DNA from 2 places in the Streptomyces sp. NPDC002790 genome. Region 1 is predicted to be linked to the other one. Evidence: riboswitches for the same ligand, from Rfam matches in the RefSeq annotation. Region 1 holds a riboswitch; the other holds the start of a gene.
The links. A riboswitch is a leader RNA that binds a small molecule or an ion and turns the genes downstream of it on or off. The one in region 1 is predicted to bind glycine.
Positions count from the first base shown of each region.

Region 1 (3,397 bases):
GATACTGACACCGACTTGACGGACGCCGTCACCCTTCTCGTACGTAGAACGGCCGTACGTGTGTACGCAGCCAGTCCGCGACCGGGTCCTGCGTCACGTCCAGGAACACCAGGTTGACGGTCCAGGCCACCGGCGCGCGGCCCAGCGCCCGCCCCAGCGCGTCCAGCGGAACGTCCCGCGCGCCGCCCGCGGCGCCGGCGGCCTGCGCCAGCAGCTCCACGCCGATGAACAGGGACGGCTCGGCGTCCTCCACGGTCGCGAGGCAGCGCCGGGCGCTCAGTACCGTGCCGAGCGCCTCGAACTCCTCACGCACCGCGGCCAGGAAGTCCATGGGGTCGACCTGCCAGTCCGGCTCGCTGAGCACCACGCGGCCACCCGCCGCCGGGCCGTCCAGCGGCGTGCGGCCACTGCGGGCCAGCTCGGCGACGGCCTGCGGCGGAAGCGGCACACCCACCGTGCCGTCCGGGTTCACGGCGATGCCGAGCTGCGGCGGAAGCCCGCGCGCGAACTCCACGGCCGGGGCCACGGTGCAGTCCATCCGGCCACCGGTGACCGCCATGAACTGCTGCTCGGAGCTGAACACGGGGACGTAGGCCTGGCCCCCGATCTCCAGGCTCGGCAGATCGAGGTCCCTGCTGGCGTTCGAACCGCCCCTGGGCAGCGGGATCCACACGTGGCTGCGGCCGAGCACCTCGACGACGCGGGCGCCGGACTCCGGCCGCCCGAGCGCCGCGGCGAGGACCTCCTCCAGCTCGTTGGCCGGCCAGCCCTGCGCGGGGTGGGCGTAGCCGCCCTCGTGCCCCTGGGCGTGATCGTGCCCCGGCTCCGGGGTACCTGGGAACTCCATGACTGCCATCAACCTCTGCTGTTCCGCCCGCTGCTGCTGCCCGCCGACCTTAACCGCTGTCAGTCGTCGAACGTGATCCCTCCCAGCGCCTCCATCGCCGCCCGGTCGAGCAGCACCGCCGAATCCATCCCGGCCGGCAGGTTCCCCTGCTCCGTCGAGCTGACGAGCGCGCCCACCGCTCTGCGGTGCCGGGCGAAGGCGTACCGGGACACCCCGCGGCCGCGGTCCCGCTGCCCCTCGAGGGCCGTGTCCGCCGGTACGTCGAGCAGCATCAGGTGGACGGCCGCGCCGCGCCGCCGCGCCGTGCGGATCACCCAGCGGCGCACCCACGCCTGCGTACCGCAGTCGTGCACGACGACGCTCACGCCCGAGCGCATCGCCCGGCGCAGCCCCACGTAGTGCGCGACGCGGACCAGCGGGCGGTACAGCGCGTACGGCAGGTGGCGCGGCATGCGCGCGGCCCAACGCTCGCGGGTGTCCTGCGAGTCGATCCGGATCTCCGCCACGGCCCGCCGCATCAGCGTCGACTTTCCGCTGCCCGGCAGGCCCGAGAGCACGACGAGGTCGCCCGCCGCGAAGGCGAGCAGGCGCGGCGTGTGACCGCGGCGGCCGCGCAGGTCCCGCACCGAGCGGCGGCCGGAGGTCCGCACCCCCGCCACCACCGGCGCCGAAGCCGCCACCGCGTACGCCCCCGCCACTGCCTTCTGCACCGTGATCGTCCTCCCCGTTCCGGTCACGCCACCCTTGCCCCTCAAGTGTAAAGAGAAGGTAATGCCACTCAAGGGCTTTCCCTGTCGGACGGGCATGCAATGATGTGCGCGCAAACTGCATACCGGCCGCTTGAATCCGCGCGGGAGAGTTCCGGGTACCCACGGGTCCCCGGACGCCGAAGGAGCAAGTTCCTCCCTTGAATCTCTCAGGCCCCGTACCGCGCGGGCGAGGCAGATCTGAAAAGTGGGGCGTCTTTGTGACGTGACGCCCCCACCCAAGGTGCAAGCCCCCTCGGGGCGAACCTCTCAGGTTCCGATGACAGATGGGGAGGACGTCCCGCGCGCGATCAGCGGGACTCCGCCATCGTCGTCATGCCACCGGGAGCACACCAGCCATGAGCCGCACCACTGCCCTTGACGCCCTGCATCGTTCACTCGGGGCGACGATGACCGACTTCGCCGGCTGGGACATGCCGCTGCGCTACGGCAGCGAGCGCGACGAGCACAACGCGGTACGCACGCGTGCCGGCCTCTTCGACCTCTCCCACATGGGCGAGATCACGGTGTCCGGTCCCGCCGCCGCGGACCTGCTCAACCACGCGCTCGTCGGCAACATCGGCTCCGTCGGCCTCGGCCGCGCCCGCTACACCATGATCTGCCGCGCCGACGGCGGGATCCTCGACGACCTGATCGTGTACCGGCTGGAGGAGACCACCTACATGGTGGTCGCGAACGCGGGCAACGCGCAGGTCGTCCTCGACGCCCTCACCGAGCGCGCCGTCGGCTTCGACGCCGAGGTCCGCGACGACCGGGACGCGTACGCGCTGCTCGCGGTGCAGGGCCCGACCTCCGCGGCGATCGTGAAGTCCGTCACGGACGCGGACCTGGACGGCCTGAAGTACTACGCGGGGCTGCCCGGCACCGTCGCCGGCGTACAGGCGCTCATCGCGCGCACCGGCTACACCGGCGAGGACGGCTTCGAGCTGTTCGTCGCCCCCGCCGACGCCGAGAAGCTGTGGCAGGCGCTGACCGAGGCGGGCGCCGAGTACGGCCTGATCCCCGCCGGCCTTTCCTGCCGGGACACGCTGCGCCTGGAGGCGGGCATGCCGCTGTACGGGCACGAGCTGACGACCGACCTCACACCCTTCGACGCCGGTCTCGGCCGCGTCGTGAAGTTCGAGAAGACCTCGCACGGGGACGACTTCGTGGGCCACGACGCGCTGGTCGCCGCCGCCGAGCGCGCCGAGGCCAACCCGCCCCGCAAGCTCGTCGGCCTCATCGCCGAGGGCCGCCGTGTCCCGCGCGCCGGGATGTCCGTCGTCGTCGACGGCACGGTGATCGGCGAGGTCACCTCCGGCGCCCCGTCCCCGACACTGGGCAAGCCGATCGCGATGGCGTACGTGGACCCGGCGCACGCCGAGGCCGGTGCTGCTTCTTCATCGGGGGTCGGTGTCGACATCCGCGGCAAGCACGAGCCGTACGAGGTCGTGGCGCTGCCGTTCTACAAGCGCCAGAAGTAGTCCGCGCCGCGCACCGGCGCCCCCTCTGTCACCAGCACCTTCCCGCGTACAGGAGAATTCGCCTCATGAGCAACCCCCAGCAGCTGCGTTACAGCAAGGAGCACGAGTGGCTCTCCGCCGTCGAGGATGGCGTCGCCACGATCGGCATCACGGAGCACGCCGCGAACGCGCTCGGTGACATCGTGTTCGTCCAGCTCCCCGAGGTCGGTGACACCGTGACCGCGGGCGAGACCTGCGGCGAGCTCGAGTCGACCAAGTCGGTCTCCGACCTGTACTCCCCCGTCGGCGGCGAGGTCACCGAGATCAACCAGGACGTCGTC
Region 1 covers NZ_JBEOVM010000022.1:25,861-29,257, reverse strand. Annotated here, with positions in the region: gene ABT004_RS13555 (enhanced serine sensitivity protein SseB) at 29-847, opposite strand; gene ABT004_RS13550 (AAA family ATPase) at 907-1,563, opposite strand; glycine riboswitch at 1,689-1,788, shown strand; glycine riboswitch at 1,789-1,890, shown strand; gene gcvT (glycine cleavage system aminomethyltransferase GcvT) at 1,953-3,077, shown strand; gene gcvH (glycine cleavage system protein GcvH) at 3,143-3,397, shown strand, end outside.

Region 2 (3,397 bases), on a different contig from region 1:
CGTCTCGGAGCGGTACTGGTGGAAGACGGGGTGCGTCAGGTAGTCGTCCTCGCGCAGCAGGCCGCCCGGCAGCGTGTCCGCGGCCTCGGCGTCCAGGGCCTCGACGTCCGCCTCGACACCGAATGCACTCCATACGGCGCCCAGTTGGGCCCGCGTGGTGGTCTCGTCGCAGGCGAGCGAGGTGTGATCGGCGTCCACGAGGCGCAGGTTCACGCCGCCTTCGCGCGCGGCGGAGACGACCTCGGCTGCCTTGCCCGGCACCCGCACGGTGAGGGTGTCGAAGTACGCGCCGTGCACGACCTCGACGCCGCCCGCGGTGAGCCCCGCCGCGAGCACGGTGGCGTATCGGTGGGTGCGCCGTGCGATGGACTTGAGGCCCTCGGGCCCGTGGTACACGGCGTACATGCCGGCCATGACGGCGAGCAGCACCTGCGCGGTGCAGATGTTGCTGGTCGCCTTCTCGCGGCGGATGTGCTGCTCGCGGGTCTGCAGGGCGAGGCGGTACGCCTTGTTGCCGTCGGCGTCGACGGAGACACCGACGAGGCGGCCCGGCAGGGAGCGTGCGAACTTCTCGCGTACGGCCATGTATCCGGCGTGCGGACCGCCGAAGCCCATCGGCACACCGAAGCGCTGCGTCGTGCCGATGGCGATGTCCGCGCCGAGGTCACCGGGCGAGGTCAGCAATGTCAGAGCGAGGAGGTCGGCGGCGACGGTGACGATGGCGCCCAGCTCGTGCGCCTGGTCGATCACGGGCTTGATGTCCCGCACGGCGCCGGAGGCCCCGGGGTACTGCACGAGCACGCCCACGACGCCGCGCTCGGCGACCTCGGCCGGAATGCCCTCCCCGAGGTCGGCGACGACGATCTCGACACCGGTCGGCTCGGCGCGCGTCTCGATGACGGCGATGGTCTGCGGCAGGGCGTCGGCGTCGATGACGTAGACACCGTTCTTGACCTTGCCGACGCGGCGCGACAGGGCCATCGCCTCGGCGGCCGCGGTGCCCTCGTCGAGCAGCGAGGAGCCCGAGGTGGGCAGGCCGGTCAGCTCGGCGACCATGGTCTGGAAGTTGAGCAGCGCCTCGAGGCGGCCCTGCGAGATCTCCGGCTGGTAGGGCGTGTACGCCGTGTACCAGGACGGGTTCTCCATCACGTTGCGCAGGATGACGGGCGGTGTGAACGTCCCGTAGTAGCCGAGGCCGATCATCGAGCCGAGCACCTGATTGCGCTCCGCAAGGGACTTCAGCTCGGTGAGCACCTCGGCCTCGCTGCGGGCGGCCGGAAGGTCGAGCGCCTCGGCGCTCTTGATCACATCGGGCACCGCGGCCGCGGTCAGCTCGTCCAGCGAGCCGTAGCCGACCTGCGCGAGCATCTTGGCCTGAGCGGCGTCATCGGGGCCGATGTGGCGCTGCTCGAAGGGGATTCCTCGCTCCAACTGGGAGAGCGGAATACGGTTGGCGGTCATTGGCGGAGGCCTCCTGGTCATTGCGACCTGCGAGGGGCACCACGGCGCGGGTACCCGGTCGGCCTCCCCCTCTGTCATCTCAACCTGAGAGCTTCACCGGCCCACCCCGCGAGAACACGGAACACACCGGCTTGCACCGTCGGTGAGAGCGGAAACCGTGCACCCCGCTCTGCTTTCCAGAGTGACCTCGTCCGTGCGGTACAGGGGCCTGAGAGATTCCGGGGAGGAGTTGCTCCTTCGGCGCCCCCGACGACCGTCGGAAGACTCTCCCGCACGGGGTCAGCAGCCGCCTGCCAGCCTACCAGCGGCTACGTGGCCGGAGCCCCCGAGTGGCCGCCTTCCACAATGTGCTCTTTCGTAGTGTTTACAGACGAGTTGCGATCATCGCGATCAGTTGGAGGGCCCGTGCAGACCGATGTCGATCCGCGCAATCTGATCGGCCGCAAGGCATTCGACCGCAGCGGGGCCAAGATCGGCACCATCGACGAGGTGTACCTGGACGACGCCACGGGCGTGCCGGAGTGGGCCGCGATACGAACCGGCCTGTTCAGCCGCGACGCCTTCGTACCGCTCGAGCCCAGCGACTTCACGGACGGCACGCTGAACGTGCCCTTCGAGCGCTCACTCATCAAGGACTCCCCCGACTTCGGCGTGGGCCGCCACCTCTCCCCGGAGCAGGAGCTCCAGCTCTACCACCACTACGGCCTGGAGATCACGGCTCCTCAGTCGCCCGACGTCACGTTCGGCAAGATCGCGGGCGCGGAGGACGACCCGACCTGATCCTCGGCCTCTTCGACGGCTTCGGCCCCTTCCACGGCTTCGACCGCTTCGACGAGCGGCAACGGATCCGCCGACTCCAGCTCGGGATCGTCGACCCGGAACGTCCGCACCCGCCCCCGCACCCGCGCATACGGCGTCTCGAACCGCACGGTCACCCGCCCCAGCCCGCTCCCCTGCACCCACCCGTGCCCGAACTCGGTATGCCGCACATCGTGCCCGGCCAGCCACTTCCGCTCCACAGGCACCGGCTCGGGCTCGACCGCCTCCACGGACTCGACGGGCCCCGCGTCCCCTTCTGGCTCTCCGGCGGCGGCCTCCTCGGCAGCGGCCTCCTCCGCGGCGGCGAACTGCGCGAACAAGTCCTCCTGCGTGAAGTCGGCGAGCCCACTGACCCCGACCCCCAGCAAGCGCACGCCACCGGTCGTGTCGACGCTCTCCAGCAGCCGCGCCGCGGCCTCCCGCACCACCCCGGGATCATCCGTCGGCCCCCGCAGCGTCTCGGAGCGCGTCAGCGTCGAGAAGTCGTAGCGCCGCACCTTGAGCACCACGGTCCGGCCCGAACGATCGGCCGCTCTCAGCCGCTCCACGCACCGGCCCGCGAGCCTGCGCACCTCCATCCGGACCCGCACCCGGTCATGGATGTCCACGTCGTACGTGTCCTCGACCGATACGGACTTGGAGTCCCGCTCGGCGACGACGGGCCGCTCGTCGCGGGCGAGCGCCATCTCGTACAGGTGGCTGCCGTGCGCCTTGCCGAGGAGTCGCACCAGCTCGTCCTCACCGGCCCCCGCGATCTCCTCCACGGTCTGGATCCCGGCCCGCCGCAGATGATCCGCCGTCGCGGGCCCGACGCCGGGCAGGATCCGCACGGACTGCGGCCCGAGCAGCGCGCGCTCGGTACCTGGGCGTATCAGCACAAGACCGTCCGGCTTGGCCTCCTCGGAACCGATCTTCGCGAGCATCTTGGACGCGGCGATCCCCACGGACCCGGTCAGACCGGTCACGCGCCGGATGTCGGCCCGCAGCCGGTGCCCCACGGCCTCCGCCGAAGCGGCGTCCCAGGCCGCCTCACCGGCCTCCAGATCGACGAACGCCTCGTCCAGGCTCAGCGGCTCCACGAGGGGCGAAAGGGCGCCGAGGAGCCCCATCACCTGCT
Region 2 covers NZ_JBEOVM010000047.1:9,156-12,552, reverse strand. Annotated here, with positions in the region: gene gcvP (aminomethyl-transferring glycine dehydrogenase) at 1-1,461, opposite strand, end outside; glycine riboswitch at 1,648-1,743, opposite strand; gene ABT004_RS21160 (PRC-barrel domain-containing protein) at 1,867-2,241, shown strand; gene ABT004_RS21155 (DNA polymerase IV) at 2,184-3,397, opposite strand, start outside.
Region 2: it holds a riboswitch for glycine, as region 1 does, so the genes downstream of both, gcvP (aminomethyl-transferring glycine dehydrogenase) here and gcvT (glycine cleavage system aminomethyltransferase GcvT) in region 1, are expected to answer to the same signal.